2 regions of the Candidatus Pantoea rara genome follow, and region 1 is predicted to be linked to the other one. Evidence: riboswitches for the same ligand, from Rfam matches in the RefSeq annotation. Region 1 holds a riboswitch; the other holds the start of a gene.

What was found. A riboswitch is a leader RNA that binds a small molecule or an ion and turns the genes downstream of it on or off. The one in region 1 is predicted to bind thiamine pyrophosphate.
Region 2: it holds a riboswitch for thiamine pyrophosphate, as region 1 does, so the genes downstream of both, ACR8BF_RS20285 (FAD-dependent oxidoreductase) here and thiB (thiamine ABC transporter substrate binding subunit) in region 1, are expected to answer to the same signal.

Annotation. Positions count from the first base shown of each region.
Region 1 is NZ_CP194942.1:3,334,953-3,350,843, forward strand. It holds gene leuD (3-isopropylmalate dehydratase small subunit) at 1-19, shown strand, start outside; gene ACR8BF_RS15910 (MFS transporter) at 59-1,237, opposite strand; gene sgrR (HTH-type transcriptional regulator SgrR) at 1,491-3,152, shown strand; TPP riboswitch at 3,188-3,290, shown strand; gene thiB (thiamine ABC transporter substrate binding subunit) at 3,337-4,323, shown strand; gene thiP (thiamine/thiamine pyrophosphate ABC transporter permease ThiP) at 4,299-5,906, shown strand; gene thiQ (thiamine ABC transporter ATP-binding protein ThiQ) at 5,893-6,594, shown strand; gene ACR8BF_RS15935 (DedA family protein) at 6,598-7,362, opposite strand; gene polB (DNA polymerase II) at 7,532-9,892, shown strand; gene rapA (RNA polymerase-associated protein RapA) at 10,045-12,951, shown strand; gene rluA (bifunctional tRNA pseudouridine(32) synthase/23S rRNA pseudouridine(746) synthase RluA) at 12,991-13,644, shown strand; gene djlA (co-chaperone DjlA) at 13,708-14,517, opposite strand; gene lptD (LPS assembly protein LptD) at 14,700-15,891, shown strand, end outside.
Region 2 is NZ_CP194943.1:376,586-392,476, reverse strand. It holds gene ACR8BF_RS20310 (AAA family ATPase) at 1-127, opposite strand, end outside; gene ACR8BF_RS20305 (hypothetical protein) at 277-1,230, shown strand; gene ACR8BF_RS20300 (alkene reductase) at 1,384-2,502, shown strand; gene ACR8BF_RS20295 (ArsR/SmtB family transcription factor) at 2,519-2,833, shown strand; gene ACR8BF_RS20290 (cysteine hydrolase family protein) at 3,079-3,624, shown strand; TPP riboswitch at 3,688-3,807, shown strand; gene ACR8BF_RS20285 (FAD-dependent oxidoreductase) at 3,939-4,883, shown strand; gene thiS (sulfur carrier protein ThiS) at 4,867-5,064, shown strand; gene ACR8BF_RS20275 (thiazole synthase) at 5,067-5,822, shown strand; gene ACR8BF_RS20270 (HesA/MoeB/ThiF family protein) at 5,832-6,800, shown strand; gene ACR8BF_RS20265 (ASCH domain-containing protein) at 6,810-7,223, opposite strand; partial or broken gene ACR8BF_RS20260 (DsbA family protein) at 7,446-7,988, opposite strand; gene ACR8BF_RS20255 (hypothetical protein) at 8,305-8,574, shown strand; gene ACR8BF_RS20250 (sterol desaturase family protein) at 8,722-9,249, shown strand; gene crtB (15-cis-phytoene synthase CrtB) at 9,188-10,117, opposite strand; gene ACR8BF_RS20240 (phytoene desaturase) at 10,114-11,592, opposite strand; gene crtY (lycopene beta-cyclase CrtY) at 11,589-12,749, opposite strand; gene ACR8BF_RS20230 (glycosyltransferase) at 12,736-14,031, opposite strand; gene ACR8BF_RS20225 (polyprenyl synthetase family protein) at 14,041-14,949, opposite strand; gene ACR8BF_RS20220 (YtfJ family protein) at 15,159-15,689, opposite strand; gene ACR8BF_RS20215 (hypothetical protein) at 15,863-15,891, shown strand, end outside.

The DNA of each region.
Region 1 (15,891 bases):
ACCCGCCTTCCTGCGCTGATTGCGTTAAAGCAGGGCGACATCGGGTCGCCCTTCTTCTTTATACGTCGCGCACCCGCGCCGACATCACCAGCGCCACTATCGCCAGCCCGAATGCCAGCCAGTAAACCGCCTCATGACCCAGTCGCTCACTCAGCGTTCCCTGAATAACCCCCGCCAGAATCATGCCCGTTGAGATCGAATTGGTGAACATGGTGGTCGCAGCACCCGGTCGTCCTGGCATCAGATCCTGGAACCACAGCATCCCTATACCCGCTATAATCCCGACAAACACCGCGTTAAACAGCTGTAACACCATCAGCGAGGTGCGGGAATTGAACAGCACCAGCCCCAGATAAAACAGGACGCCCGCCGCCACCGCAATCAGCATTAACCGCCGCTTACCGAAGCGGCGCGCGTAATGACCCGCCAGCAGCATTACCGGGATCTCCAGCCCGGCAGCCGTTCCCATCAGCAGACCGGCCAGCTTCTCCGGCAGACCCAGCGTGGTGCTGATATAGAGCGGCATATCGATGATATACATGGTGTTACAGGTCCACATCGCGACTGAAGCCAGGAACAGCAAACGCACGTCGCGATCGCGCCAGCCGCTCAACGGCAGCCCGCCGCTTTGCATCAGCGGCTGCGAACGTGGCACCGACGGCAGGGTAAACCAGACCAGCAGAATACAGAGCAGAAACAGTAACGCGGCCACCATAAATAGCGTCACAAAGCCGTAGTTCAGCGCCAGCGCGAACGATAATGGCGGCCCGATCACCCACGCCAGCGACAGCTGCGCACGCATCACCGAACTGAACATCACCGCTTCACGCGCCGACTGATCGGCATACTCTCTCGCCAGCGCAAACAGCTGAGGCATTGAGACGCTGGCCAGCGCCGACAGCAGCACACCGAGCGTCAGCAGGGTCAGATAATCGCGGGTAAAGGCAAACAGCAGCGCATTGATCAGCGCCATCAGACAGCAGAAGAGAATGATATGACGACGATCGCCGACGCTGTCTGAGCGCTTTGCCACCAGCATACTCACTACGATACCGGCCACCGCATTGATGGTGAAAAACAGCCCGACCCAGAAGGGCCGCGCCTGCACCTCGCGCGTCAGAAACAGGCTGAGCGTCGGCGCCTGCAGTGCGCCCGCGATGCCCAGCATGAACGAGGCGACCATAAAGGCGAGGTAAACCGGATTGATACGGCGCTGCCGCGTTAACAGCGATTTCATAGCGAAATCCCTTACAGAACAAACAGAGGGGAAAAAAGAAGGGTAGACGATACCGTGCAACATGAAAAAAGCCAGCAGAGATCATCTGCTGGCGGTGTAAACGCACCCTACTCAGAAAAGCACTCCGCTGAACAGCGCAGTGAGGGTTGAACGCCATTCACTGTGAATGCCTCCCGCTCTTCCCACCGCGTAAAGTTTGCTCTTAAAATAGGGCAGGAAAAACAGAGCGCTTTTCACAGGGAGTTCCCCTTTTATGTCCTCATCACGTCTGAAGCAGCAGTTCATCCGCCTGTGGCAAAGCTGTCAGGGCCAGACGCAGGCGATCACGCTCAGCGAACTGGCTGATCTGCTGCACTGCTCGCGCCGCCATATGCGCAATCTGCTCAATCGGATGCAGGCCGCAGGCTGGCTGACCTGGCAGGCTGAAGCCGGACGCGGCAAGCGATCGCAGCTTATCTTCTGCTACACCGGCCTGGCCCTGCAGCAGCAGCGTGCCGAGGATTTGCTGGAACAGGATCGCATCGAGCAGCTGGTCCGGCTGGTAGGCGATAAAAACCAGGTGCGGCAGATGATCAGCGCGCACCTGGGGCGCAGTTTCCGGCAGGGCAAGCATATCCTGCGGGTGCTCTACTATCGTCCGCTGCTTAACCTTTTGCCCGGCTCGCCGCTGCGGCGCTCGGAAACCCACATTGCCCGACAGATTTTCAACGGTCTGACGCGGATAAATGAGGAAAACGGGGAAATCGAACCCGATATTGCGCACCACTGGCAGCAGACCTCCCCGCTTCACTGGCGCTTCTTCCTGCGTCCGGCGATTCGGTTCCATCATGGCAGAGAACTGGAGATGGAGGATGTGCTCGCCACGCTGGAGCGTCAGCGCCCGCATCCGCTCTTTTCCCATATTGCGCAGATCGACTCGCCTGCCCCCTGGACGCTGGATATCCGTTTAAGTCAGCCCGACGAGAGTTTGCCCTGGTTACTGGGCAGCGTCAGTGCAATGATCCTGCCGCGCGAATGGCCCACGCTGCACGACTTTGCCCGCCAGCCAGTTGGCACCGGTCCTTACCGGGTGATCCGCAATCAGGAGAGCCAGCTCAAGATCGAAGCGTTTGATGACTATTTTGGTTTTCGCGCCCTGATTGATGATGTCTCTATCTGGGTACTGCCCGACATCAGTGATGAGCTGGTCTATGCCGGGGTTCGTCTGCAGGGCGACAGCGCCGATGAAGTTCAGGAAGAGAGCCGTCTCGAAGAGGGCTGCTATTATCTGCTGTTCGACCAGCGTTCAGAGCAGGGCCGCAGCGAGGCAGTCCGGCGCTGGGTCAGCTACCTGTTTAACCCCATCGCCCTGCTCAATCACGCGGGTGTGGGCTATCAGCGCTACTGGTTCCCGGCGTATGGTCTGCTGCCGCGCTGGCATCATCGCCGTGACCTGACGCCAGTGGAAAAACCGCCTGGCTTAACCCATCTGACGCTGACCTGGTACAGCCAGCACGTGGAGCATGAAGGCATCTCGAATGCGCTGCGTCCCCTGCTGGCAGAGCATGGCGTCACGCTGGAGACCCGTGAGATCAGCTACGAAAGCTGGTATCAGGGCGAAGCGGAGAGTGATATCTGGCTGGGAAGCGTGAACTTTACCCTGCCGCTGAATTATTCACTGTTCGCGCAGCTTTATGAGATCCCGCTGCTGCATCATTGTCTGGCGATCGACTGGCACGGCGATGCGGCCCGCTGGCGCGAGAAAACGCTGCCGCTGGCCGAATGGAGCAAACAGCTGGTCGAAGAAGCCGGTTTGCATCCGCTGTTTCACCACTGGCTACTGCTTGAAGGACAGCGCAGCATGCGCGGCGTGCGGATGAATACGCTGGGCTGGTTCGATTTTAAATCGGCCTGGTTCGCACCACCGGTGCTGTGATGCTTTCGCGCCGGCGCTGAAATGACTAGAATGTGACGTTCTCAACGGGGTGCGGCCTGCTACAAGCAAGCCGCTGAGAGAGACCCGTCGAACCTGATTCGGTTAATACCGACGTAGGGATTTGAGAGGCCTCTGTGCTCAGATCCTTTGCGACTCATCCCCTATTCTCCTGAAGGAGCGCAAAGTGTTAAACAAAGTTCTGCCGGTGCTGCTGTTACTCTCCGCCCCCGTTCTGGCGGCTAAGCCGGTTCTCACGGTCTACACCTACGACTCCTTCTCCGCCGACTGGGGCCCTGGCCCGGCGGTTAAAAAAGCTTTTGAAGCACAGTGCAACTGCGAGCTGAAATTCGTCACGCTGGAAGATGGCGTGTCGCTGCTGAACCGCGTGCGGATGGAAGGCAAAAACAGTAAAGCCGATGTGGTGCTGGGGCTGGATAACAATCTGGTGCAGGCCGCGCAGAAAACAGGTCTGTTTGCCGAAAGTCAGGTCGACACATCGAAACTAAAGCTGCCCGATGGCTGGCACAACACCACCTTCGTGCCGTTCGATTATGGCTACTTCGCCTTTGTCTATGACAAAACCCGGCTGAAAAATCCGCCAAAAAGCCTGAAAGAGCTGGTCGACAGTCCGGAGAAGTGGCGGGTGATCTACGAAGATCCCCGCACCAGCACGCCCGGCTTAGGTCTGCTGCTCTGGATGCAGAAAGTCTATGGCGATCAGGCTCCGCAGGCGTGGCAAAAGCTGGCGCAGAAAACTGTGACGGTCACCAAAGGCTGGAGTGAAGCCTATGGTCTGTTCCTCAAGGGCGAAGGCGATCTGGTGCTGAGCTACACTACCTCTCCGGCTTACCACATCATCGAAGAGAAGAAAGAGAACTACGCCGCTGCACCCTTTGCTGAGGGTCACTATCTGCAGGTCGAAGTTGCGGCGCAGTTAGCCAGCAGCAAACAGCCGGCGCTGGCACAGCAGTTCATGAAGTTTATGGTCTCACCTGACTTCCAGCGCACCATCCCCACCGGCAACTGGATGTACCCGGTAATCCACACGCCGCTGCCAGCGGGTTTCACGGCGCTCAGCGTGCCTTCTACTGCTCTGCAGTTCTCGCCGGAAGAAGTGGCCAGCCAGCGTTCGAACTGGATTAGCCAGTGGCAACGCGCCGTCAGCCGCTGATGCCGCGCTGGCTGATTCCCGGTTCCCTCGTCACGATATTGTTGACCATCGTGGCATTCATGGCGTTCGGTGCACTCTGGAGCGCCGCGCCGGATACGGACTTACGCGGCGTGCTGCAGGATGACTACCTGCATCACGTTATCGCGTTCTCTTTCGGTCAGGCCCTGCTCTCCGCCGTGCTGTCACTGCTGCCTGCGGTGCCGCTGGCGCGGGCGCTCTATCGACGCCGTTTCCCTGGTCGTCTGCTGCTGCTGCGCCTGTGCGCCATGACGCTGGTGCTGCCGGTGCTGGTCGCGGTGTTCGGCCTGCTGACCGTCTATGGTCGTAATGGCTGGCTGGCGCAATTGTGCCAGCTGGCAGGGATGGGTTATCACTTCTCCCCGTATGGTCTGCCAGGCATCCTGCTGGCGCACGTCTTCTTTAACCTGCCGCTGGCAACCCGCCTGATGCTGCAGGCTCTGGAAAGCATCCCCGCAGAACAACGCCAGCTGGCGGCACAGCTCGGCCTGCGTGGCTGGCATCATTTTCGTCTGCTGGAGTGGCCATGGCTGCGGCGTCAGCTGCTGCCGACCGGTGCGCTGATCTTTATGCTCTGTTTCGCCAGCTTTGCCACTGTGCTGTCGCTGGGCGGCGGTCCGCAGGCCACCACCATTGAGCTGGCGATATTCCAGGCGCTGAGTTATGACTACGATCCCGGACGCGCAGCGCTGCTGGCGCTGATCCAGCTCAGCTGCTGTCTGACGCTGGTGCTGCTCAGCCAGCGCTTCAGCAAGGCGATTCCCGCCGGAACCAGCCAGCTTAACGGCTGGCGTGATCCGCAGGATTCACGCGGGGCACAGCGGGTCGATGCGCTGCTGATCGGGCTGGCGCTGATTCTGCTGCTGCCCCCGCTGGCGGCGGTCATCGTCGATGGTCTGCATGGCGGACTGCGCGGCGCGCTGGCGCAGCCTGCACTGTGGCAGGCCACCTTTACTTCACTGCGCATCGCCATCGGTGCCGGTCTGATCTGTGTGGTGCTGACCATGATGCTGCTGTGGAGCAGTCGGGAACTTCGTCTGCGCCAGCGTCCGGCGGCGGCACAGTTGATCGACACAAGCGGCATGCTGATTCTGGCGATGCCAGGCATTGTGCTCGCCACCGGCTTTTTCCTGCTGTTTAACGCCACTGTTGGCCTGCCTGATTCGGCTGAAGGACTGGTGATCTTTACCAATGCGCTGATCGCCATTCCCTATGCGCTGAAAGTGCTGGAAAACCCGATGCGGGATGTCGCAGAGCGCTACGGCAGACTCTGCGATTCACTGGACATTCACGGCTGGAACCGGCTGCGGCTGATTGAGTTGCGGGCGCTGAGACGTCCACTGGCCCAGGCGCTGGCCTTTGCCTGCGTGCTGTCGATTGGTGATTTCGGCGTGGTGGCACTGTTTGGCAGTGCCGACTTCCGTACACTGCCGTTCTACCTTTATCAGCAGATTGGCGCCTATCGCGGCGCAGATGGCGCGGTCACCGCCCTGCTATTGCTGTTGCTCTGCTTATTGCTGTTCACGCTAATGGAAAAATTACCAGGCCGCCATGCTGACTCTTGATAACCTCACTTACCTTTATCAGCATCTGCCGATGCGCTTCAGCCTCACTGCCACGCGCGGTGAGCGCATCGCGATTCTTGGCCCGAGCGGGGCGGGTAAAAGCACTCTGCTGAGTCTGATCGCCGGTTTCCTGCCGGTAAAACAGGGCACGCTGATGATTGACGGCCAGGATCACACCCACAGCGTCCCGGCCAGACGACCGGTCTCCATGCTGTTTCAGGAGAACAACCTGTTTCCGCACCTCAGCGTGCAGCAGAACATGGCGCTGGGACTGCATCCGGGATTAAAACTCAGTACTGCACAGCGCCAGCAACTGGCCGAACTGGCCGATCAGGTGGGATTAGGCGATCTGCTGGCCCGCCTGCCGGGCGCGCTGTCGGGTGGGCAGCGACAGCGCGTGGCGCTGGCACGTTGCCTGCTGCGTGACCGTCCGGTGCTGTTGCTGGATGAGCCTTTTTCTGCGCTGGATCCCGCCCTGCGTGGCGAGATGCTGCAACTGGTGCGTTCGGTGTGCGAAGCGCGCAGCATTACACTGCTGATGGTGTCGCACAGTCTGGAAGATGCACAGCAGATTGCACCGCGTAGCGTAGTGATTGTGGATGGACGGGTTTACTGGGATGGCGAGACCCGACAACTGCTGTCGGGCGACACGCGGGAGGCCGAAGTGCTCGGCATCCCGCGTCGTTAAGTGTCAGGCGAAGAAAACCTGCCACAGCAGATGACGGAAAATGGGCATCATCGGATGGAACTGAATACCAGCGAACGCCGCGACGGCGATCACCAGCCCCAGCGGTCCTGCCCAGCGCAGGCGCTCAGGTGGCAGCCAGGCGGTGGCCCAGTCGCGACTCTTGCCGCTGCGCCACCAGCGCCAGCATAACCAGCCACCCAGCCAGATCAGCAATGCTGCGCCGAGTAACAGCCATTTAAAGCTGCCGCCCTGCGCGGCTTTCGGCACATCGATCGCCACACCCGCCAGGATACCAGGCAGCAGATAGAGCGGCGGCCAGAGAATGCAGCCGATAAGGTTCGGCGGCAGGAACTTACGCACCGGCAGCTCCAGCATACCGGCCGCCAGCGGGATCAGCGGACGCGTAGGCCCCACAAAGCGTCCGACCAGAATCGTAAACATGCTGTGCTGATGCAGGGCGTGCTCGGTTTTATCCAGCAGACCTTTATACTTTTGCAGATATTTCCAGCGGTGCAGCGGCCCCTGAAATTTCCAGCCGATGCCGTAGGAAACCCAGTCACCAATCAGACAGCCCGCAAATCCTGCCGCCCAGGCAGGATAAAGGCCCAGTTCGCCACTGCCGATCAGTGCGCCCAGGCTGGCCATCATCACTGTACCTGGCAGCAACAGCCCGACCAGCGCCAGCGACTCCAGAAACGTCACCAGTGCAACGGCAAACAGCGCCCACTCCAGGGACTGCGTAATCAGTTGTTGAATCCAGGCTTCCATAATCATCCTAAGTAAAAGCAGAAGGCTGGATTGTCCAGAGCCAGCCACACAGCGTCAAGGCAAGAATTGTAGGACAATGTTGACAAAACGCAGCGGCGGGAACTGTATAAATATCCATGATATACTTAAGCCGTTTTCTCACCCCTGAATTGCTGAGTCCGGAGAACATCTGAATATGCCCCGCGCAGGTTTTCTGCTCACCCGCCACTGGCGCGACAGCCCGCATGGCACCGAAATTATCCTCTGGCTCGCCACTGATGCCGGTGCACAGCGCGTGGTGCTGCCGGTACAGGAGTCCGTCGCGTTTATTCCCGAGGAATTTCAGTCGCAGGTCAGCGAACTCCTCAAAGATGAACGTCAGTTTCGGATTCAGTCCCTGGCGCTCAAAGATTTCCGCCGTCGTCCGGTGTTTGGCCTCTACTGCTCACAGAACCGTCAGCTACAGCGCATCGAAAAACGGCTCCGCGAACAGGGTATTCCGGTTTATGAGGCGGATATCCGCCCGCCGGAGCGCTACCTGATGGAGCGTTTTATTACCGCGCCCGTCTGGTTTGACGGCGAGCAGCACGGCGACAGTGTGGTCAATGCGCGCCTCAAGCCCCATCCCGACTATCGCCCGCCACTGAAGTGGGTCTCGCTGGACATTGAAACCACGCAGCATGGCGAGCTTTACTGCATCGGGCTGGAGGGCTGCGGTCAGCGCCAGGTCTACATGCTCGGCCCCGCCAACGGCGATGCCAGCACGCTGGATTTTGAGCTGATCTATCTCGACAGCCGCCCACAGTTGCTTGAGGCGCTGAACCAGTGGTTTGCCGATCATGACCCGGACGTGTTGATTGGCTGGAACGTGGTGCAGTTTGATCTGCGCGTGCTGCAAAAGCATGCCGACCGCTACGGTATTCCGCTACGTCTTGGCCGTCAGCAGGCCGCACTGGAGTGGCGTGAACATGGCTTCAAGCCCGGCGTTTTTTTCGCTCAGGCCAGCGGCCGGTTGATCATCGACGGCATTGACGCACTGAAATCGGCATTCTGGGATTTCCCGTCGTTCAGCCTGGAAGCGGTGTCGCAACAGCTGCTGGGTGAAGGCAAAGCGATCGATAATCCCTGGCAGCGCATGGAGGAGATTAACTGGCGATTTGCCAACGATAAGCCCGCGCTGGCACGTTATAACCTGAAAGATTGCGAGCTGGTGACGCGCATTTTTCACAAAACGGCGATAATGCCTTTCCTGCTGGAACGCGCAGCGGTCAATGGCCTGGCCGTCGATCGTCACGGCGGTTCGGTAGCGGCCTTTGGTCACCTCTATATTCCGCGGATGCATCGTGCCGGGTTTGTTGCCCCGAACATGGGTGATGTCGCCCCTGAAGCCAGTCCGGGCGGCTATGTAATGGATTCGCGCCCCGGCCTGTATGACTCGGTGCTGGTACTGGATTATAAAAGTCTTTATCCGTCGATTATCCGCACCTTCCTGATCGACCCGGTAGGGCTGGTCGAAGGACTGGCCCATCCTGATGATGCCGATTCGGTCGAAGGTTTTCGCGAAGCGCGTTTCTCCCGGCATACCCACTGCCTGCCTGCGATCGTAGAGCAGATCTGGCTGGGTCGTGAAGCGGCGAAAAAGCAGAAAAACCAGCCGCTGTCACAGGCACTGAAGATCATCATGAACGCCTTTTACGGCGTGCTGGGTACCAGCGCCTGCCGCTTCTTTGATCCGCGTCTCGCCTCCTCGATTACCCTGCGCGGTCACGCCATCATGCAGCAGACCCGCACGCTGATTGAGGCGGAAGGCTATGACGTCATCTATGGCGACACAGACTCCACCTTTGTCTGGCTGAAATCCGCCCACAGCGAAGAGCAGGCCGCCGCGATTGGTCAGCAACTGGTGCGGAAAGTGAATGCCTGGTGGCGTGACCACCTGCAGCAGACTCATGGGCTGACCAGTGCACTGGAGCTGGAATATGAAAACCACTTCTGTCGTTTTCTGATGCCGACCATTCGTGGCGCGGAACAGGGCAGTAAAAAACGCTACGCCGGACTGATTCGTGACGCCGCCGGTGAGCGCATGATCTTTAAGGGGCTGGAGTCGGTGCGGACGGACTGGACGCCGCTGGCAAAAGCGTTTCAGCAGCAGCTCTATCACCGTATCTTCCACCGCGAGCCGTGGCAGGACTACATCCGCACTACCGTGGCGCAGCTGCTGGCAGGTGAACTTGACGATCAGCTGATCTACAAAAAGCGTCTGCGACGTCCGCTGAAGGAATATGAACGAAATGTGCCCCCACACGTGCGCGCCGCCCGGCTGGCCGATGAGCAGAATCGCAAATTAAACCGGCCTTTACAGTACCAGAATGGTGGCCGGATTCGTTACGTCATTGCTACGGCAGGCCCTGAGCCACTGGAGGCGCGCAGCACACCGCTGGACTATGACCACTACGTGACGAAGCAACTTCAGCCGGTCGCAGAGGGGATTTTGCCCTTTGTCGAAGGGGACTTTGCTACACTGATTACCGGACAGCTGGGGCTTTTTTGACAGGTGACGAACGCCCTGCCATCCAGTACCATAGCGCCCTTCCTGAAACTCACCGCTCTTACAGCCGCTCCAGACCTTGTTGTCTGGCGGTAACGCTATTGCCTGAGCTTTGGGAACACCTCTAAAAACGTTAAAATTCGAGCAAAAAATATATGGTTTTTACATTAGGTCAGCGCTGGATTAGTGATACGGAAAGTGAACTGGGACTGGGCACCGTGGTGGCGATCGATACCCGCATGATCACCCTGCTGTTTCCGGCCACGGGGGAAAACCGCCTCTACGCCCGCAACGATTCGCCGGTTACCCGCGTCATCTTTAATCCGGGTGATACCATCACCAGCCACGAAGGCTGGCAGATGCGCGTCGATGAAGTACGCAACGAAAATGACCTGATGACCTATATCGGTACGCGTCTGGATACCGAAGCAAGCGAAGTGATGCTGCGCGAAGTGATGCTCGACAGCAAGCTGGTGTTCAGTAAGCCGCAGGATCGTCTGTTTGCCGGCCAGCTCGACCGGATGGATCGTTTTGCCCTGCGCTTCCGCGCCCGTAAATACCAGAGTGAGCAGTACCGCCTGCCGATCAGCGGCTTACGCGGCATGCGCACCAACCTGATTCCTCACCAGCTGCACATCGCCCATGATGTGGGCCGTCGCCATGCGCCGCGCGTGCTGCTGGCAGATGAAGTGGGCCTGGGTAAAACCATTGAAGCCGGGATGATCATCCAGCAGCAGCTGCTGGCTGGCCGTGCTGACCGCGTTTTGATCGTGGTGCCTGAAACCTTACAGCATCAGTGGCTGGTGGAAATGCTGCGTCGCTTCAACCTGCGCTTTGCGCTGTTCGACGACGACCGTTATACCGAAGCGCAGCACGACAGTGATAACCCGTTTGAAACGGAGCAGCTGATTATCTGCTCGCTCGACTTCGTGCGCCGTAACAAGCAGCGTCTTGAGATGCTGGCCGATGCCGAATGGGATCTGCTGGTTGTCGATGAAGCGCACCATCTGGCCTGGTCAGAAGGTGAGCCAAGCCGTGAATATCAGGTTATCGAACAGCTGGCTGAGAAAACCGCCGGCGTTCTGCTGCTGACTGCGACGCCTGAGCAGCTGGGCATGGAGAGTCATTTCGCCCGTCTGCGCCTGCTCGATCCTAATCGCTTCCATGACTTCGCAGCCTTTGTTGAAGAGCAGCAGCATTTTCGTCCGATTGCCGATGCCGTTACCGCGCTGCTGGCAGATAAGTCAATCTCCCAGGAGGAGATGAACAGAATCAACGACCTGGTCGGCGAGCAGGACATCGAGCCGCTGCTGCAGGTCGCCAACAGCGACCGCGAAGGCAAGCTGGAAGCGCGTCAGGAACTCATCTCCATGCTGATGGATCGCCACGGCACCAGCCGCGTGCTGTTCCGAAACACCCGTAATGGGGTTAAAGGCTTCCCGAAACGCGAACTGCATCAAATCCGCCTGCCGCTGCCTGCGCAGTATCAGACGGCAATTAAAGTCTCCGGCATTATGGGCGCACGCAAAAGCGCAGAAGAGCGGGCGCGGGACCTGCTCTATCCGGAGCAGATTTATCAGGAATTTGAAGGCGAAAGCGGCACCTGGTGGAACTTCGATCCGCGCGTGGAATGGCTGATGGGCTATCTCACCACTAACCGTAAAGAGAAAGTGCTGGTGATCTGCGCCAAAGCAGCCACCGCGCTGCAGCTGGAGCAGGTACTGCGCGAGCGCGAAGGCATCCGCGCTGCGGTGTTCCACGAAGGTCTGTCGATCATTGAACGTGACCGTGCTGCCGCCTGGTTTGCCTCAGAAGAGAACGGCGCGCAGGTGCTGTTGTGCTCTGAGATTGGTTCAGAAGGCCGTAACTTCCAGTTTGCCAGCCGTCTGGTGATGTTCGATCTGCCGTTTAACCCGGACCTGCTGGAGCAGCGTATTGGTCGTCTGGATCGTATCGGTCAGGCGCACGATATTCAGATTCTGGTGCCGTGGCTGGAGCAGACCGCACAGGCGGTACTGCTGCGCTGGTATCACGAAGGGCTGGACGCGTTTGAACACACCTGCCCGACCGGCCGGACAATCTATGACAGCGTCCATTCACAGCTGATCGGCTATCTGGCCGCACCCGAAAACAATGAAGGCTTTGATGCGTTTATCACCGACTGCCGCAAACAGCATGACGCGCTGAAACTGCAGCTGGAACAAGGTCGTGATCGCCTGCTGGAGCTGAACTCTAACGGTGGTGAATCGGCTCAGCTGCTGGCTAATGCTATCAGTGAGCAGGATAACGACACCGGCCTGGTCAACTTCGCGCTCAACCTGTTTGATATCGTGGGTATCAATCAGGAAGATCGCAGCGATAACCTGATTGTGCTGACCCCTTCCGATCACATGCTGGTGCCTGATTTCCCTGGCCTGCCGGAAGATGGCTGCACCATCACTTTTAACCGCGATCAGGCGCTGTCACGCGAAGATACCCAGTTCATTACCTGGGAACATCCGCTGATTCGCAACGGCCTGGATCTGATTCTGTCGGGCGATACCGGCAGCAGCGCGCTGTCACTGCTGAAAAACAAGGCGCTGCCAGTGGGAACGCTGCTGGTCGAGCTGATCTATGTGGTTGAGGCGCAGGCACCGAAGCATCTGCAACTGACCCGCTTCCTGCCGCCGACACCAATTCGTCTGCTGATGGATACCAAAGGCACCAACCTGGCGGGCAAAGTGGAGTTCGAAAGCTTTAACCGTCAGCTGAATGCGGTTAACCGCCATACCGCCAGTAAACTGGTGAATGCGGTACAGCAGGATGTGCATGCGATTCTGACCCAGGGTGAACAGAGCGTCGTCAGCGAAGCGCGTGCGGTGATTGATGCGGCGCGTGCCGAAGCGAATGAGAAGCTGGGCGCAGAACTCTCGCGTCTCAACGCGCTGAAGGCCGTTAACCCGAACATTCGTGAAGATGAAATTGAAGCGCTGGAAAGCAATCGTGAACAGGTGCTGGAAAGTCTTGATGAGGCCAACTGGCGTCTCGATGCGCTGCGCCTGATTGTGGTGACACACCAGTAAGCTCAGGGGCCGCATGGCCCCTTATTTTTGGAAAGCCCCATGGAACCTTACAATCCACCGCGTGAACCCTGGCTGCACATTCTTTATCAGGATGCGCATATCATGGTGGTGAACAAACCCAGCGGTCTGCTCTCGGTACCCGGTCGGCTGGAGGAGCACAAAGATAGCGTGATGACGCGGGTTCAGCGTGATTTCCCGCAGGCCGAATCTGTCCACCGACTGGATATGGCGACCAGCGGCGTGATGGTGGTGGCACTGACCAAGGCGGCGGAACGCGAGCTGAAACGACAGTTCCGTGAGCGCGAGCCTTCTAAGACCTACGTGGCCTGCATCTGGGGTCATCCGGAGAAGGAAGAGGGACTGGTTGATCTGCCGCTGATTTGTGACTGGCCAAACCGTCCGAAGCAGAGGGTCTGCTTCGAGACCGGCAAAGCCGCACAGACGGAATATCAGGTGCTGGAATACCGTACGGATAACAGTGCGCGCGTTTCGCTGAAACCGATCACAGGCCGCTCGCACCAGCTGCGCGTGCATATGCTGGCGCTGGGCCATCCGATTCTGGGGGACAACTTCTATGCGCATCCGGAGGCCAAAGCGATGGCACCCCGTTTGCTACTGCATGCGGAGTCACTGACCATTACCCATCCGGCATTTGGTAATGCCATGACGTTTCGCCAGCCCGCCGATTTTTAAGGTTTACTCCAGCACTGTCGCCGTGGCCTCCTCTGTTGCAGAAGAGGCCACAGGGCTGGATGATTACTTGAAGCCTTTCTCTTTGCGAATCAGATCGTAAGCCGCCTGGATTTCCTGCGCTTTCTGCTTCGCCATCTCCATCATCTCTGGCGGTAACCCTTTCGCCACCAGCTTATCCGGATGATGCTCGCTCATGAGTTTACGGTAGGCACGTTTAATCGTGGTGGCGTCATCGCTGCTCTTCACACCCAGCACGCTACAGGCATCTTCCAGCGTTGGGCCGCGTTGCGCCTGCTGGAAACCGCCTGAACTACGCTGCCCCCCGCCAAACTGCTGACCGCCTTCCATCATGCGCAGGAACTGATCGAACTGACCGCGCGAGATACCCAGTTCTTCGGCAATCACATAAAGTACCTGACGCTCATTGGGATGCAGTGAACCGTCGGCAAAGGCGGCCTGAATCTGTATCTCCAGGAACATCCGAATCAGATCGAAGCGGCCAAAACAGGCGCTGCGCAGTTCACGCAGCTTGCTGCGCAACGGGTAATCCGCCTGCTTGCCCTCGCGGAACGCGCGCTGGGCAGCCGTGCGTGAGTCACCGTGCAGCTGCATCCGCTCCATTAACAGCGAAGCAATCTGAATATCCGCTTCCGTGACGCGCCCTTTTGACTTGGTCAGATGGCCCATAACCTGAAAGGTCGTGCTGAAAAACAGTGTCTGTCGGGTCTGATTATTTGAGAAGTAAGCCTTGCCTTGTGCGCCGCGTACTTTGTCAATCATATGGCCAATGATCAAACCGATCACAATACCCCAAAAGCCTGCGCCGGAAAGTAATCCCACCGTCAGACCCACAACTTTTCCCCAGTAGCGCATAAACTCCTCAATTCGCCATGCTTGCGGCTGAAAATTGCATTATCATACCTGTCATTTATCTCAGCGCCTAACGGCAACGCTGACAGACCAGGATTAACACTGGCGCAACGCCGGGCAGTAAGTTAGTCTCTGACCCGATTGTCGGCATGATGCCAGTTTTCATGGAATTCTCGATACCGCGTATGAAAAAACATATACCTACCCTGCTGGCCACACTGATCGGCGCAGCCATTAGCCAGCAAGCCTTTGCCGACGATTTGATGTCGCAGTGTATGTTAGGCGTGCCGAGTTATAACCGCCCGCTGGTGAACGGCGATACCAACCAGATGCCTGTTACTATTCACTCCGACGCCGCCAAAGGGAACTATCCCAATGATGCGGTCTTCACCGGCAATGTGAATATTGAGCAGGGTAACAGCCGTATGCAGGCCGATGAAGTTCAGCTTCATCAGCGTCAGCAAGAGGGCCAGACCGCGCCAGTTCGTACCGTCGATGCCCTGGGTAATGTGCACTACGATGACAATCAGGTCATCCTGAAAGGTCCGAAAGCCTGGTCAAACCTTAACAGCAAAGATACCAACGTCTGGAACGGTCAGTACCAGATGGTGGATCGTCAGGGACGCGGTGACGCCGATCAGATGAAGCTGCGTGGGGATAACCGCTACACCATTCTGGAAAACGGCACCTTTACCTCCTGCCTGCCCGGCTCCAATAGCTGGAGCGTGGTCGGTTCAGAAGTGATTCAGGATCGCGAAGAGGAAGTGGCAGAAATCTGGAACGCCCGCTTTAAAATCGGTTCGGTTCCCGTGTTCTACAGTCCCTATCTGCAATTACCGATTGGCGATCGTCGTCGGTCCGGTTTCCTGATTCCGAATGCAAAATATGGCAGCAACAATGGCTTTGAGTTCATGCTGCCTTATTACTGGAACATCGCGCCGCAGGCCGATGCGACCATCACGCCGCACTACATGAGCAAGCGCGGCATGCAGTTCCAGAACGAATTCCGTTATCTGACGACGCTGGGGGCCGGACTGGTCGAATTCGACTACCTCGGCTCAGATAAACAGTACGATAATGACAAATCAATGCGCGGCATCGCCGAAAGTGCTGACTCCGATCGCTGGCTATTCTACTGGCGTCACGCTGGCGTTTATGACCAGAACTGGCGTTTCAGCGCGGACTACACCAAGGTCAGTGATAAATACTACTTCAACGATCTCGACTCGAAGTATTACAGCTCGACCGACAACTACGCCACGCAGAAATTCAGCATTGGCTATGCGGACACCAACTGGGATGCCACGCTCTCCTCCAAAGATTTCCAGGTGTTCGGCGATACCACCAGCAATAACGTCTACCGTGCCATGCCGCAGC
Region 2 (15,891 bases), on a different replicon from region 1:
CCAGATGAACGGCAGGCAAGGCTGTTTTGCGAGAAATAGCAGCAGCCAGAGTAGATTTCCCGCTGTTAGACGGCCCCATAATACAAATGCGTGGCCCAAGCGCGTCTAAAGAAAGTGTAGTGATCACAACGTTTCCTCTGAATGTTCCCTGTCTGGTTGCGCTGACCTGCTGAAGGTTCAACTTAATAATTCTGAACAGATGGTGAAGTAAAGTCCTGTCGTAATAGCGCTGATAGTTAAACCTGAAATAAGTCGCCTCACTCACGGATTGAATATATGCCTGTAAAGATGAGTTACATCCTGCCGATTAATTGTTCAACCAGACAAACCGTAGAGGGCATTATGGGGTTAATCAGTGGCATTAGCACAGACGTGGCAAGAGGATATTCAACCACGCTCATCACACCAAATACAGCATCGGACAGCATTAAAGAAAGTATCACCGCTAAAGAGTTACCGGCCAGTGTGGTGGTAATCTCCCCCGAGGCAAGAGCACGGCTTTTACACGCCCGCGATGAACCCATTGCGGCAGAGCAACAGGAAAAAAATCTCAAGGCACTGGCAGAGTTAAAGTCATCCGGCCAGGGGCCGTCCATTAACCTTGCGTATGCCTTGTTCAACGACCCCAACACCAGCTCAGATGCCAGCACACTGAGTCCACTCCTGAGTATGACCGCTGACAAAACGCAGAGCACGATGGATGACTTTGCTGCTGCCTTACATCAGGTGCTGGTTGAAGGTCAGGCGGGGCGTGGTCAGTACGATAACAGCGATACCGCTGAAGCCATGGCGCTGACCCTGACGCAGTCTAAGCTCCATAAACTGATTGAAAAATATGTCTCCGGAGATAACCAGAAACAGGCAACGGGCATCGCTGATCAGATGATAAACGTCAAAGTGGCTATTCGTAACAGTGCGATGTTATCGGGCGCTCAGGATACGCTGACGTTAGCTATGCGTTATGGCACTCGCCACATGCAGGAGAGTGCGCGTGATAATCTCAACAAGTTTGAAAGCGGCACCGCACGGCCTCAGGTTGAGCTGAACAGCATGATGGCAGCCATGAATTCAGGTGGTAATACAGACGCTGTATTCAGTGCCTTTGCGGCAATAATCAGTGCAACGCCCAACCCCGGCAACGCTGCGCAATCGTCTATTGATGGTGCGTTGAAACAGATGGATATCTATCGCCAGCAATGGCAGGCCTTCACTGAAAAATACGCTTCATAATGTCCTGATGAACCTGCAGCTGGCCTGAGTGCGATGTCTGCAGGATCCGCCCCATAATAAACAGCTCCGGAACAAAAAGCACAGATTACACATTTACAAATTTAAATGTGTAAATATAATATCGCCTCTTCACACATCAGAGGACTTTTTGTTATGCCGTCACTTTTTACCCCGCTGAACCTGGGCGATCTCACGCTTCGTAACCGCATTGTACTGCCGCCGCTGACGCGTTGCCGCAGTGAGCAGCCGGGCAACATTCCCGGCGAGATGATGGTGGAGTATTACCGCCAGCGCGCCAGTGCGGGACTGATGGTCACCGAAGGCACCCAGATTGAGCCCCGTGGACAGGGCTATGCATGGACGCCGGGGATCCACAGCGACGCGCAGATCGCGGGCTGGAAAAAGGTCACAGAAGCGGTACATCAGGAAGGCGCCACCCTTTTCTGCCAGCTCTGGCATGTTGGCCGCGTATCACATAATGAACTTCAGCCAGAGAAGCAGCCCCCGGTGGCGCCTTCAGCTATTGCAGCCGACAACGTCCGGGTCTTTATTGAGACAGGGCCAGGGGCGGGGATATTAACTGCACCCAGCGAGCCACGGGCACTGACCACAGCGGAAGTTAAAGAGATTGTGGCACTTTACCGTCGTGCGGCTGAGAATGCCAAAGCGGCCGGTTTTGACGGCGTGGAACTGCATTCCGCCAACGGTTATCTGATTAACCAGTTTATTTCAGAGCACACTAACTTCCGTACGGATGAATATGGTGGTTCAGCGGAGAATCGTCTGCGCTTCCTGCGCGAAGTCGTTGAGGCGGTCAGCTCGGTATTTGGCAGCCATCGTGTTGGCGTCAGATTTGCGCCACTGTTTTCAAGCACTGACGAAGAGCGCGTCTATCTTGGACTGGTTGAAAGCGATCCCCATACGACCTACATCCGCGCTGCGGAGATGCTGAATGCGCTGGAAGTCGGCTATCTCTCTATTGCCGAAGCCGACTGGGATAATAGCCCGGACATGCCAGAAAGTTTCCGCGTCGCACTGCGGGAAACATTCCGATCTCCGATCATCTATTCGGGTCGTTACACGGCTGAAAAAGCGCAGCATGTGCTGGAAAAAGGCTGGGGCGATCTGTTTGGTTTTGGCCGCTCGTTTATCGCCAATCCTGACCTGCCTGCGCGCATTAAATCAGGCTATCCGCTGAATGAGGTCGATCACGCCTCCCTGTATGGCGGCACTGAGAAAGGCTATACTGACTATCCTGTTTTTCAATCCTGATATTCTGTGAGGCGGCATGTCCCCCGAAAATGCCCTGAAGTTACTGTCTAACCCGACCAGAGTGGCAGTGCTGAAGTGGCTTAAAAATCCTGACGAAGCGTTTGCGGGCTATACCCAGCTCTATCCCTTCGATCAGTATGGCGTCTGCGCCAGCCTCATACAGGACAAGGCGGGCTTATCACAGCCCGCCACGTCGTTATGCCTGAAAGCACTTCACAATGCGGGCCTGGTCGAAGCCAGCAAAGTGGGCAAATGGACCTATTATCGCCGCGCCGAACCGCGTATTCGTGAAATCACCGACGCGGTGACGCAATCGCTGCAGGCGCTTTAAAAGCCACAGTGTTCAGGGTAATGTAAATTCCGGTCCCCTCCTGCCGGATGAGACTCCTCACGAATTCATCAACTCAGGATCGTAAAATGTTTATGTCAGTTCTGACTTTCACCACCGTCACCACCACCGCGCTCAGCGGCGGCGTAGGCGAGTCTGTGACGGGCACCTGACACAACAGATTCCCACTCCCCGCCGAACCGGACGGGGACCTGTTCCCCGTTCTTAAAACTGAATGGAGCCAGGTCATGAAGACATCTGAAAATGCACTTTTAATCATCGACATGCAGCAGGGCCTTTTTTATGGTCCAGCGGCGCCTTTTGCTGCAGACCGTATTCTGTCGAATATCACTCTGCTCATCACCAAAGCACGGCAGTCTGAAGTTCCCGTCTTTTTTGCGCGACACATCGGGCCTGATAATTCTCCTTTCAACGAGCAAAGTCCGCTGACTGGTCTGATACCGGCGTTGCAGGTTAACCCGCAGTCAGATGTCGTCTTCACAAAAAAATACCCCAGCTGTTTCAGGGATACCGGCCTGCAACTTCAGCTTAAGCAAAGAGGCATAAAACAACTGGTGATTGCCGGGATGAAAACGGAGTTCTGTGTTGATACCACCTGTCGGGCCGCACCGGAGCTGGGATTTAACGTTGTACTGATTTCCGATGCGCATACCACTGTCGATAATCCACATCTCTCTGCGGAAAGTATTATTGGTCATCACAATCAGACGCTGGCGGGACCCTTTGTGACGCTGGCAACCGCTGCTGACTGGTCGTCTGGTTCTGCCCGTTAATCACGATTTTCTGGTTTTGCACCCTGCCTGCTGCTTGACGAAGCTGCCCGCTTAACTTACAACTAAACCCGTCAGGGGAGTCTCGCCAGAGAGACTGAGAGGCTAATAGCGCATTGCGCGGCTTAGCGACCCTTAGAACCTGACCCAGTTGATACTGGCGTAGGAAGATGGGTATCGCATCAGATACTTGCCGCAGGGGCGCATTCGCGACGTCTCTGCCTTTTCCCTCCGTATCACGGGTCTTCGTTAACTGATAACGAGGCCAAAGTGAAACTTCTCATCCTGATTTTCTCTCATCCTCGCCGGTGGGCATCATGAGCTGCTGGTCGGTACTTGGCAGCGGTGTGGCCGGGTTGTGTGTCGCCACACTGCTTGTGGAGCGAGGAGAAAGCGTCGAAGTCATTACGCAGCCTGACTGTCGTGCCGCCTCACACTGGGCAGGCGGCATGCTCGCGCCCTGGTGCGAAGCAGAAAGCGCGCCGCCGCAGGTGATCGAATGGGGCCAGCACGCTGCGGGCTGGTGGGCGCAACGCGTGGAGGGTGTGGAACAGCAGGGCACGCTGGTGGTTACGCCACCGCGTGACAGCCGCGAACTGACACGTTTCGCCATCATGACGCAGCAGCATCAATGGGTCGCCCCCGGAGAGATCGAGCCGGCGCTGGAAAATCGCTTTGCCCGTGGTCTGTTTTTTGCGGCAGAGGCGCATCTTGATCCCCGCCGCGCGATGCAGCAACTGCGCGACAAACTGCAGCAGGCTGGCGTGCCCTTACACAGCGGTAAACCCACCGGCACAATCATTGACTGCCGTGGCATCCACGCTGCGGATCAGCAGCCCGCGCTGCGCGCTGTCAGGGGCGAAATGCTGATTCTCCAGACCCCCGATGTTCAGTTCTCCCGTCCTGTCCGGCTGCTGCACCCACGCTTTCCCTGCTATCTGGTGCCGCGTGCAGACGGGCACTTCATGCTGGGTGCCACGATGGTCGAAAGCCACGATAGCAGCCCGATCAGTGCCAGAGCGATGATGGAGCTGCTCAGTGCCGCTTATAGTCTGCATCCGGCGCTGGCCGAAGCGCGCATCGTGGAGAGCGGCACCGGTCTGCGCCCCGCTTATCGACAGAACCTGCCTGAAGTCCGCTATGAAAAGGGTCGTTTCTCGCTGAACGGGCTTTACCGTCACGGCTTTTTGCTGGCTCCGATTATGGCTGAAAAACTCATGCTGCAACTTACTCAGGAGATGACTCATGCGAGTTCAACTTAATGGGCACACGATTGAAACCGATGCAGACACGCTGGCAGAGCTTATGGCGGAGCAGCAGATTGACCCGCGCACCGTCGCCACCGCGCTGAACGGCGAATTTGTGCCGCGTAGCCGCTATGCCAGCCAGCCGCTTGAGGCGGGTAGCCAGCTGGAAATCCTGTCACCGATGCAGGGAGGGTAACCATGTTCTATCAATTCACTCCGCAATCTCGCTTTCTGCTCGGTACCGCCGGATATCCGTCCCCGGACATTCTGCATCAGGCGATAGACGCGTCAGGCGCGGAGATCATTACTGTCAGCCTGCGTCGTGAAGGCAGTGAAGGCGGTGCTTTCCGCTCGCTGCTGCAACAGCTTAACAAACGCATTCTGCCCAATACCGCAGGCTGCCACACGGTGAAAGAGGCGGTGACGACGGCGCAGATGGCGCGCGAACTGTTCGACACGCCGTGGATCAAGCTGGAGGTCATCGGTCATGCCGATACGCTGCAACCCGACCCCTTTGCGCTGGTTGAAGCCGCGCGGATCCTTTGCGCTGACGGCTTCCAGGTCTTTCCCTACACCACCGAAGATCTGATTGTCGGCGAGAAACTACTGGAAGCGGGCTGTGAAGTGCTGATGCCCTGGGGGGCGCCGATTGGCTCCGGTCAGGGGCTGCGCAATATCGAAGGGCTACGTGCCATGCGTGCGTGGTTTAAAGATGTGCCGCTGATTATTGATGCGGGCATTGGCGCGCCCGGTCAGGCGGCGCAGGCGATGGAAATGGGCTTTGACGCGGTGTTACTCAACACGGCGGTGGCAAAAGCGCGCGATCCAGTGCGGATGGCCGGGGCCTTCGCTGCCGCAATCCATGGCGGTCACGAAGCGTTTCAGGCGGGATTGATGGAGCAGCGCGACATGGCGTCAGCTTCAACGCCCATTTTTGGTCTGGCACAGTTTTAAGGAGCGGCGATGGAGCGTTATCAGCGACAGACTATGTTGCCGGAGATTGGCGAAGCGGGGCAGCAGCGGCTGAGCGAGGCACGTGTGCTGGTGGTGGGCGCGGGCGGGCTTAGCGCGACGCTGCTACCGTTGCTGGCTGGCGCGGGCGTCGGGTTTATTCGTCTTTATGATGGCGATCGGGTTGAGTTGCACAACCTCCACCGGCAGACGCTGTTTGGCGTCGACAATGTGGGTCAGCCCAAAGCAATCTGTGCTCAGCGCGCGCTGGCGCAGCGGAATCCTGACTGCCGCGTCGAGGCGCATCCATACAGGCTGAGTGCCAGTCATCTCCCGGAGGCGCTGAAGGGAATCGATCTGGTGGTGGATGCGGCGGATAACTTCGCGATCACTTATCAGCTCTCGGACACCTGCTATCCGCGCGATCTGCCGCTCATCTGCGCGTCGGTGTTAGGTCGCAAAGGCTATGTCGGTGGATTCTGCGGGGGTTCACCCGGCTATCGCGCGCTGTTCCCGCAGTTGCCTGTGACGTCGGGTAACTGCAACACGGCTGGCGTGATGGGGCCAGCCGTGGCAACGCTGGGCGCCATGCAGGCGCAGATGGCGCTGAGCGTATTACTGAAGCTGACGCCATCACCGCTCGGCTGCATGATTCACTGCGACTTTGTGAACTGGCATGTGCGGCAGTTCCGTTTCGACGATGCACCTGAGCCAGAAGCGCCGGGCACGCCGTTTATCGATCGACTCATGCTCACTGATGACGATTGCATAGTGGAATTGCGCAGCGTGGAGGAGGCACCGGTCAGTGTGGCCGGGCAGGTATTACGGATTCTGCCACAGCAGATAGCGGCCTGGCAGCCGCCATTGAATCAGCGCGTGGTGCTGGTGTGCGCCAGTGGTATGCGCGCGGCTCAGGCTGCTGAGACTCTCGCCGCGCGTGGTGTTAAGCGGCTGGCCCTGATGGCAGCCAACACGCTGTAAGCTGCCGGTTTAAATCACCTCGACCAGCTGGAAGGTCTCGAAGATCAGCTCCATTTCGCTGTGGAAATAGCCTGCACGCTCGAAGTAGCGCTGATGTTCCTGACGCCAGTGGTCGAGGCTGAGATCGCCTTCACCCTCCAGCATCGCCATTTCTGGCGTCACGCGGTCAAAGCGCGTCAGGAACAATCCGGTGGTACGAATCACGCAGACGGGCTGCTGTTCGCCGTTGAGAACAATGCTGTAACCGCCTGGCTGAGGCAAGGCTTCCTGCTCCTGCCAGCTGCGTAACGAACCGCAGGTGGCCACCTTCTTTCCGGCAATAATCAGCGTCGCGAGTTCGCTGGCTAATTCCGGGGAATCACCAAATGCATCTGTAAATGCACCCGGATATTTGTCCTGAATCTGTTCAAGCGTCATCGGCATCCGCAATTCCTCAATGAATCAGGCGCCTGACTGGCGTGAAAACAGGTCAGCGACGCCGTTAATATGATGTAGCAGCGGTGTAATGCTGCTGATAGCGGTACAGCTTACCCGGCCTGCTCACGGGAAAACAGGCATAATTATCAGGATATTGAGAATGCGTGTGTGCTGAATCGCAAAGGAGAGAAACCGTGTTGCGCGGCCTGCGGCAACCGCGCACAAAAACTAACCAGTCAGAACACTTGCCCAGCGCGCAATGTCGTCACCGCTGCTGAGCTCAGGCTGCACCAGTCCGTTAACCATAAAAGTTGGTGAAACATGGATACCGTTCTGGCGGGCATATTTGCAGTGCCATTTAATGGCGCTCTGCAGATCAGGCTGATCAAATGCGGCACTGGCATCCACGCCGCTGTATTCTTTCAGGCGGGCCAGAATCTGATTCGGCGTGGCATCACGGTTCGGGCCGGTACAGTGATCGGTGAACTCGAACTCTTCACGATGATCGGCCACGGCCTGCATTACCTTCTTCGCCGCGTCTTTACTTTTGCAGGCGGCGGCAAGAATGTAGCGCACAATCAGCCCGGAATAGAGGTGCCACGGCTGAGATTGCAGCCGGATCTTCACGGTGATGTTCTCTTCACCCGCGTGCGCCAGTAAGGCGTCTAATTTATTGAATGTACGAACCTAAAAAGGACAGGTGGGTTCCAGAAAGACTTCGAAGATCGCCGGGCCATGGCCCCAGACCAGCGCATCTGCATGCTGACTCATAAATAACTCCTTTAAGAGAAACGGAACGGTAAAGGTATTTACCCTGGCAAATCCTCTCTGCTTCAGCCAGCTAAGAATGAGCCGCAATTGTTACAAAAATCAGCAATCAGTCGCTGACCTGTGCGGAACAGGCGACAGGCAGGACCCTTTGTCGTTAAAATTATCGGCTTTGGCATTCTCAACAGCTGGCCTGCATCGCCGCTGAAGAGCCGCTATAGTTATCAGCAGAGTTTGCTCTCCTGTTTTACGAAGCCATTTCTGCTACTTCCCTGCTGCCTGTCTGCAGGAAGCCGATAAGCGTTAGAAGAGGTTAATTTTGTATACCGATCTCACCTGGAAAACTCTCCATCGCGTCATTAATCAGACGATCTCTGACATGCTGGATGCGCAGCAGACCATTGATGTGCTGTCACTGCGTGTCCGGCTACATGAGCTGGCTGAACAGGAAGAGGATGAGGTCATGGTGCTCTGTTACTGGCAGGCGAGTAAAATTCTGATGCGATTACCCACAACCGTGACAGCCAGTCAGTTGATGATCGCCGCACGCCATGCTTTTCGCACGCCGATGGATCACGAGTTGCTTTAAAGGTTCTGTCGCTGCCTCATGGGGAATGCTTTTCATTCATGCATACGTAATTTTTCCTCTTATTTTTCCCGTGAAGCCTGTTTCCTCCAATCTCTGTTAAAATTATCCCTCTGCGCCACTTTGCAGGATGCATGCTCGGGAGAAACTATGTTGTGGATTTGGAATGCCCTGATTGTTCTGGTCACTGTTATCGGTATGGAGATAACGGCTGCACTGGCGCACAAATATATTATGCATGGCTGGGGTTGGGGCTGGCATCTGTCACATCATGAACCGCATAAAGGCTGGTTTGAGGTTAACGATCTTTACGCTGTCGTCTTTGCCTGCCTGTCGATTTTGCTTATTTATCTGGGCAGCACAGGCGTCTGGCCGTTACAGTGGATCGGTGCAGGGATGACGTTGTATGGACTGCTCTATTTTATTGTTCATGACGGGCTGGTCCATCAGCGCTGGCCCTTCCGCTATGTTCCACGTCGGGGTTATCTGCGCCGACTCTATATGGCGCACCGCATGCATCATGCGGTACGGGGCAAAGAAGATTGTGTGTCGTTTGGTTTCCTCTATGCGCCGCCGCTGTCAAAACTGCAGGCGACGTTGCGGGAACGTCACGGCGTTAAACGGGGCGCTGCCAGAGGTAAGCAGGGCGCGGAGCATGACGCGCCATCCGGGAAGTAACCGCCTGACCGGATGCCGCCACCAGCATAGCCAGTTTCTCTGGCGTGCTGGTGGACTGACGTATGTCCCACGCCTGTGAGCCCGCCTGAACCACCTTCATACCAATCTTACGATAGACCTGTTTTGCAGTTGCAATCGCCCACGCTGAGCGCAGCGGTAAGCCCGGCAGGCCAGCCGAAGCCGAATGGTAATAAGGCTCTGCTGTCTCCACCAGACGACGGGCAACACGGCTGAGCGCCTGGCGATTTTCCGGGGCAGCCAGCGTCTCCCGCGTCAGTCCCTCTTCAGCAAGCCACTCTGCGGGCAGATAACAGCGTCCTGCTTCAGCATCCTCAACAATATCACGTGCAATGTTGGTCAGCTGAAACGCCAGACCGAGATCGCAGGCGCGATCCAGCGTGGGATTGTCGCGCACGCCCATAATCTGCGCCATCATCAGACCTACCACGCCCGCCACGTGATAGCAGTAGCGCAGCGTATCCTCAAGCGTCTGATAGCGGGTCTCCTGCACATCCATCGCAAAGCCCGCCAGATGATCAAACGCGTAAGCCGGCAGAATGTCGTGCGCCATCGCCACCTCCTGGAAGGCCGCAAAGGCAGGCTCATGCATCTGCGAACCGGCATAGGCCTGACGCGTTTTCATCTCCAGTTGCGCCAGGCGCTGTTCGGCGGATTGCAGCGATGGCGTATCGTTACTGAATCCCAGCACCTGATCGTCAATCACATCGTCACAGTGACGGCACCAGGAGTAGAGCATCAGCACACTGCGTCGGGTTTTGGCATCAAACAGCTTCGATGCAGTGGCGAAGCTTTTTGAACCCACCTCCATGGTTTCTACGGCATGATCGAGCAGTGACGGACTATTCAACCCAGATCCTCCAGCATCAATCCTGCGGTGGCCTTGGCCGACCCAATCACGCCGGGAATACCCGCGCCCGGATGGGTGCCAGCACCGACCAGGTAGAGATTGTTGATATTTTTATCGCGGTTATGAGGCCGGAACCAGGCGCTTTGCGTCAGGATCGGCTCTACTGAGAACGCAGACCCCTGATACGCATTCAACTCATCGCGGAAATCAAACGGCGTGAAGATGCGATGCGTCACCAGCTGGCTGCGCAGGCCCGGCATGTAATGCTCTTCCAGATAGTCAAAGATGCGATCGCGCAGGCGAGGACCTTCAACGGACCAGTCGATATCGGCGGTGCCGAGATGTGGCACCGGTGCCAGCACGTAATAGCTGCCGCAGCCTTCCGGCGCCAGTGACGGATCGGTCACGCAGGGCGCATGCAGATAGAGCGAGAAATCCTCAGCCAGGGCGTCTTTATTAAAGATCTCATCAATTAATTCGCGGTAGCGTGGGCCAAAGCAGACCGTGTGGTGCGCCAGCTGATCGTGATGATGATTGAGTCCAAAATAGATCACGAAGAGCGAGTTGCTCATACGCTTGTTCTGCAGAGATTTTCCCTGTGCCATAGAGGCCGGATGCTGGCTCAGCAGTTCGCGATAGGTGTGAACGACATCCGCGTTAGAGGCAACCGCGCGGGTCGGGAATACCCGGCCATCTTTCAGATGCACGGCGGTAATTTTATTTTTCTGCGTCTCCAGCCGGGCAACGCTGGCATTCAGCTCCACTTCGCCGCCCAGATCTTCAAACAGTTTGACCATGCCCCGCACCAGTGCGCCAGTGCCGCCGCGCGGGAACCAGACGCCCCATTCACGCTCCAGGGCATGTATCAGAGTATAGATTGACGAGGTGGCAAACGGATTTCCGCCTACGAGCAGCGAGTGGAAAGAGAACGCCTGACGCAGATGCTCATCTTCAATGTAGCTCGCCACTTTGCTGTAGACACTTCGCCACGCCTGTAATTTGGCCAGCTGCGGAGCGGCACGCAGCATGTCGCGGAACGACAGAAACGGTACGGTGCCGAGCTTCAGATAGCCTTCCGCAAACACCGCGCGCGAATAATCCAGGAAGCGACGATAGCCTTCAACATCGTGTGGATTAAACGCGGCAATCTGTGTTTCCAGCGCAGGCTGATCGTTGTCATAACTGAACACCTTGCCGGACTCCCAGCAGAGGCGATAAAACGGCCTGACTGGCAGCAGCTCAACATAGTCGGAGAGCTTTTTGCCCGCCAGGGTGAAAAGCTCTTCAATGGCGCTGGGATCGGTGATCACCGTCGGACCGGCATCAAAGGTGTAGCCCTGATCCTCGTAGACATAAGCCCGGCCGCCAGGCTTGTCACGCTGCTCCAGCAGTCGGGTGGGAATGCCTGACGCCTGAAGGCGAATTGCCAGAGCCAGACCACCAAAGCCTGCGCCAATTACTGTCGTTCTATTCATTGCATCGCCTGTTGACGGTGAGGAGTCATAATAGCCTGTAACGCCGCCAGTACGGGAACCGGTGGTTTGCCGCTTAAGATACGCAGCCGATCAGACAAAGTAAGTTTTCCCGCATAAAAACGGGCGATCAGACCTTCGGGAAGGCCGTAAAAACGTTGCATCACCTGCCAGCGCTGGTCAGCCGGACCCGCCATAAATAGCATGCGGTTAAGCATGCGGAAGAAGCGCTGCTGCTGCCAGGCCTGTGAGGCAAATTGCGCAATGCTGGCGTGCAGTGTTTCAGAGGTAAACGTCCGCATCTGTGCCAGCCGGTCAGCCATCGCGACCGCCAGCGGCAGAGAGTAGCCGGTGGTGGGATGGAATAACCCGGCACGCAGACCGCTGCAGGGTAAATCGCGTTTCTCCCAGAAGGCGGCAACGTCACCGGTCAGCGTAATCGGTAACGCGCCCTGCTCTTCGCGTAGCAGCCGGTTTAACGTCCAGCCCTGCTGCGCGGCATAGTGACGGATGTTCTGCCGGGCGTGATCGCCATCCAGCGTAGCGTTATCAATATAGTGCGTATCTTCAATCAGCAGCGTATCAGCCGAAAAGGGCAGACTGTAGACAAAGCGATAGCCTGCCTGCTGATCCACCGTTGCGTCCATGATGATCGGCACGGTCAGGCCGTGTGGTTCACTGAGCTGCCACTCCTGTCCGACAAACGACTGAAAGCCCATGCGCAGCGCCGAATCGGGCTGGTAGCCGCGACCATCGATCACCGCATCAGTTTTCAGTACCCGGCCATCCTCCAGTGTGACCGACCGTGAAGCAACGTTCGCCACTCTGGTGTTCAACAGCAGATCCGATGCAAATCTGTCACGGATGACCTGCGCGAAGCGTTCCGCGGTCACGCAAAAATAGCCACTGTTCAGGGATCGATTTCGTTGCGGAAAGCGCACTTCATAACCGGGCCAGTGATGAACCACCAGCGGGGCGACCCAGTGATGCTGCGTTTCGGTGAGATCTTCCGCATGAAACGACCAGGTATGATGCGCACCCGGTTCGCTCCCGGCGTCAATTATCAGAATGCGCAGGGCAGGCTGCTGCTGGCGCAGTCGCAGGGCAATCAGGCCGTTCGCCAGCCCCGCGCCCACCAGAATCAGATCAAACCGAGGCATAATCTCTCCTGGTGATGACGGGTTTGCGGGTCAGCATTGCCTGTTCGACGATATCTGCCGCCAGCGCTGTGCCGCCGGCCTGATGAAGGGCAGTGCGCAGCGTTTTCATCCGCTGGCCGTAGCGCTCATCAGCCAGTAAGGTCTGAAGCTGACGGGCCATTGAGTGGCTGGTGGTGAAACGTGACGCCCGACGCCCGATACCGTGCCAGACCACTCTGGCAGCGACACCCGGCTGATCGAAGGCCAGAGGGATTACCAGCAGTGGCGTCAGATGATTAACCGCGTCCAGCACCGTGTTCATACCGCCGTGGGTGATTGCCAGATCGGCCTGTGCCAGAGCAGCCGCCTGATCGGCAAAATCGACCACCTGAACATGGCTGGCCTGCGCGAGTTTCTCTGCCTGAAACGGTGACAGGCGACCACAATGCGCCAGCAATAACTGCGCGTCGATCTCCTGACAGGCGCGGACGATGGTTTTGAACAGACCGTAGCGATGGCCCTGCAGGGTGCCGAGGGAGGCAAAAATACGCGTTCTGTCGCCATGCGGGAAATAGCGCGATTGCGACACAGCCGCTGATGATTCCGCAGCGCGCAGCGGGCCCACGGAGTGGAAATGATCGGGCAGCGCCTGGCGGGGGAAATCGAGTTCCGGGAGCAGCTGACTGATCTGCGCCAGCGGTGAAAAACAGTGGTGCAGTTTTTCCCGTGGCGTTAACCCTAACGCATGGGCATTTCTGGCGATAACCCGATCGTGACGACGCATCAGCCAGTCATAGATTTTTTCGCTGGTGCGATAACGATCACGTGCCTGGTCGCTGCTGCCATACTCAAACGGCATCACAGCCAGCGGGAAATCCGCCTCACGATTAAGTGGCAACGCACAAGCCACCGAGACAAAAGGCAGGTTCAGCGATTCTGCCGCCAGTGCGCCGGCAGGCTCCATCTGATCGACGATCACGCCATCAATCGCCAGAGTGTTCAGGACCACGGGCAGTTCGCGACAGAGCATATCGGTGCTGCGGGCCATCTCATTAATCAGTTTCAGCATTGACGGGCCAAGAGGATGCGCCGCCAGCTGCAGAGTACGGGCCAGACTGCCCGCAGGATGTGAGGCTAAGCCTAGCGGGAAAAAGCCGATCCGCTTGTCGGTAAGTAGCGCGCTAACGTCCGTCTGCTGGATAAAAGTAATCTGGTGTCCACGTGTGATTAAGACCTGGCTAAGATGCGCGAGCGCCTGCACATGGCTATAGAAGGGCGGTGCAATGACCGCAAAGTGACTCATGCAGCATCCTTAACTGACGGCAGCGAGTTTTTTCTCAAACCAGGCCTGAACAAAATGATGAGTGGCATAACCGTCCTGGCAGGCCGAGAGCAGATGCTCGCTGGCGCAGCGCAGATGATCGCGCAGTCGCGTTTCCACCGCCTGTGGCCCCAGCAGATTCACCAGCGTCGATTTCCCCTCATCCTGATGGGCATCTTTGCCGGTATCAGCCATGCCGTCGGTGAGATCGTCCAGTAGCTGAAAAGCCTGACCGAGATTAAGTGAAAACCGGTGCAGCTGTTCGCGTGCCTCTTTCGGGACTTCTGCCACAATAGAGGCCATCTGCATGGAGGCACAGAACAGCGTGCTGGTTTTGTAGTGATTGGTCATCAGAATGGCGTCGGCGCTGCGGGGCTTATCACCTTCTGAGAGATCTTTAAACTGGCCCTGCACCAGACCCTGCATGCCAACCGCGTGAGATAACTCCGCGACCGCGTCTGCCCTGGCAGCGGCTGTTAAGCCTTCTGCCATGGCGACTACGCCAAATGCTTTACTCAGCAGGGCCACTGCGGCCAGAATCGCCACATGTTCGCCATATTGGCAGTGAATGGTCGGACGTCCACGGCGTAGCTGCGCATCATCCATGCAGGGCATGTCATCCAGAATCAGGGAGGCGGCATGGACCATCTCCACAGCACAGGCAAGATCAAGCAGCCCGGTGGGCGTGGCGTTGCAGCCGAGATCGCGCGCAGCCAGTAATAGCAGCAGCGGGCGAATGCGCTTTCCCGGTGCCAGCGCACCGTCGCGCATGGCAGCGCCCACCAGGTCACGTTCACTCTCAACCGGTAAAAGCTGATCAAGTCGTTGCTCAATGTCGTTTAACAGGCTGGCTGCATCACTGTGGTTGAAATTGACGTGTTGTTCTGCACAGACCGTCATCATGGCTGTCCTTATCTACAGAGGAAGTCGCAGCAGGTCGAAATTCTTCGATGCCATCTTCAATAATCGTCCCCGACTGCCACAGCATAGTTGGCAGGTTTTCAAAGAACGGCGGGTGATTCCATTACAACTAAGCGTAGTCCACAGTATCAAAAATGTCGGCAAATTCAGCAGCATTCCGCGTTTCGCAGTGGGTCATTCTGCCTGAATCAGCCCAGTAATGCGCGCAGCGCTTTCATCACGCTGGCAACATCCTCATCAGATAATGCGCCATCTTTAGCGAAGCGCACAATCCCCTCTGGATCAATGACCACAACGGAGGCACCTTCTGGCTGAAGATGCCAGCTATGGGCGGTCACACCGCTGCTGTCGATAATGAATTGCTGCCAGGGGTCAGCTTTTTTACTGGAAGCGATGCTGCGCACCACAAAAATGGCACTGCCCGGAAGGGCATCGTCAGTATTGACGATGGTGGTGGTCTGAAATCGGTCGCGTGGCAGACTGGCTCCCTGCAGGGCTTTAATTAAGGGTTCACTCTGATCTTTCGCAGAAAGACGCCCTGCCACATGAATCACCAGACGCACTTTTCCGGTCAGTGTCTGACTGTTCCAGCGTTGATAAGTGATGTCACCCTGATTCAGCATCATTTCGCCTTTATCGGCAACATAGACGGGCGGTACAGGCTGGCCTGGCGTCAGGGTGTGAGCAGTGGCAAAGCCGGAAAACAGCAGGGCAATCATCAATCCATAATGGCGCACGGGTTCCTCACTTCTTTTCTCGTTTTGCATCAGGCGAGGCGAGCTATCTCATTAGCAGGCAGAAGATTAGTACCACATCTATGTTTCAGATCAATAAAACCATTTAAGAACTGGGCTGAAAATACAGGGAATAATTTGTTAGCAGGAGGTGGAAAATGAGTACAGCACTGATGACGTTACCTGA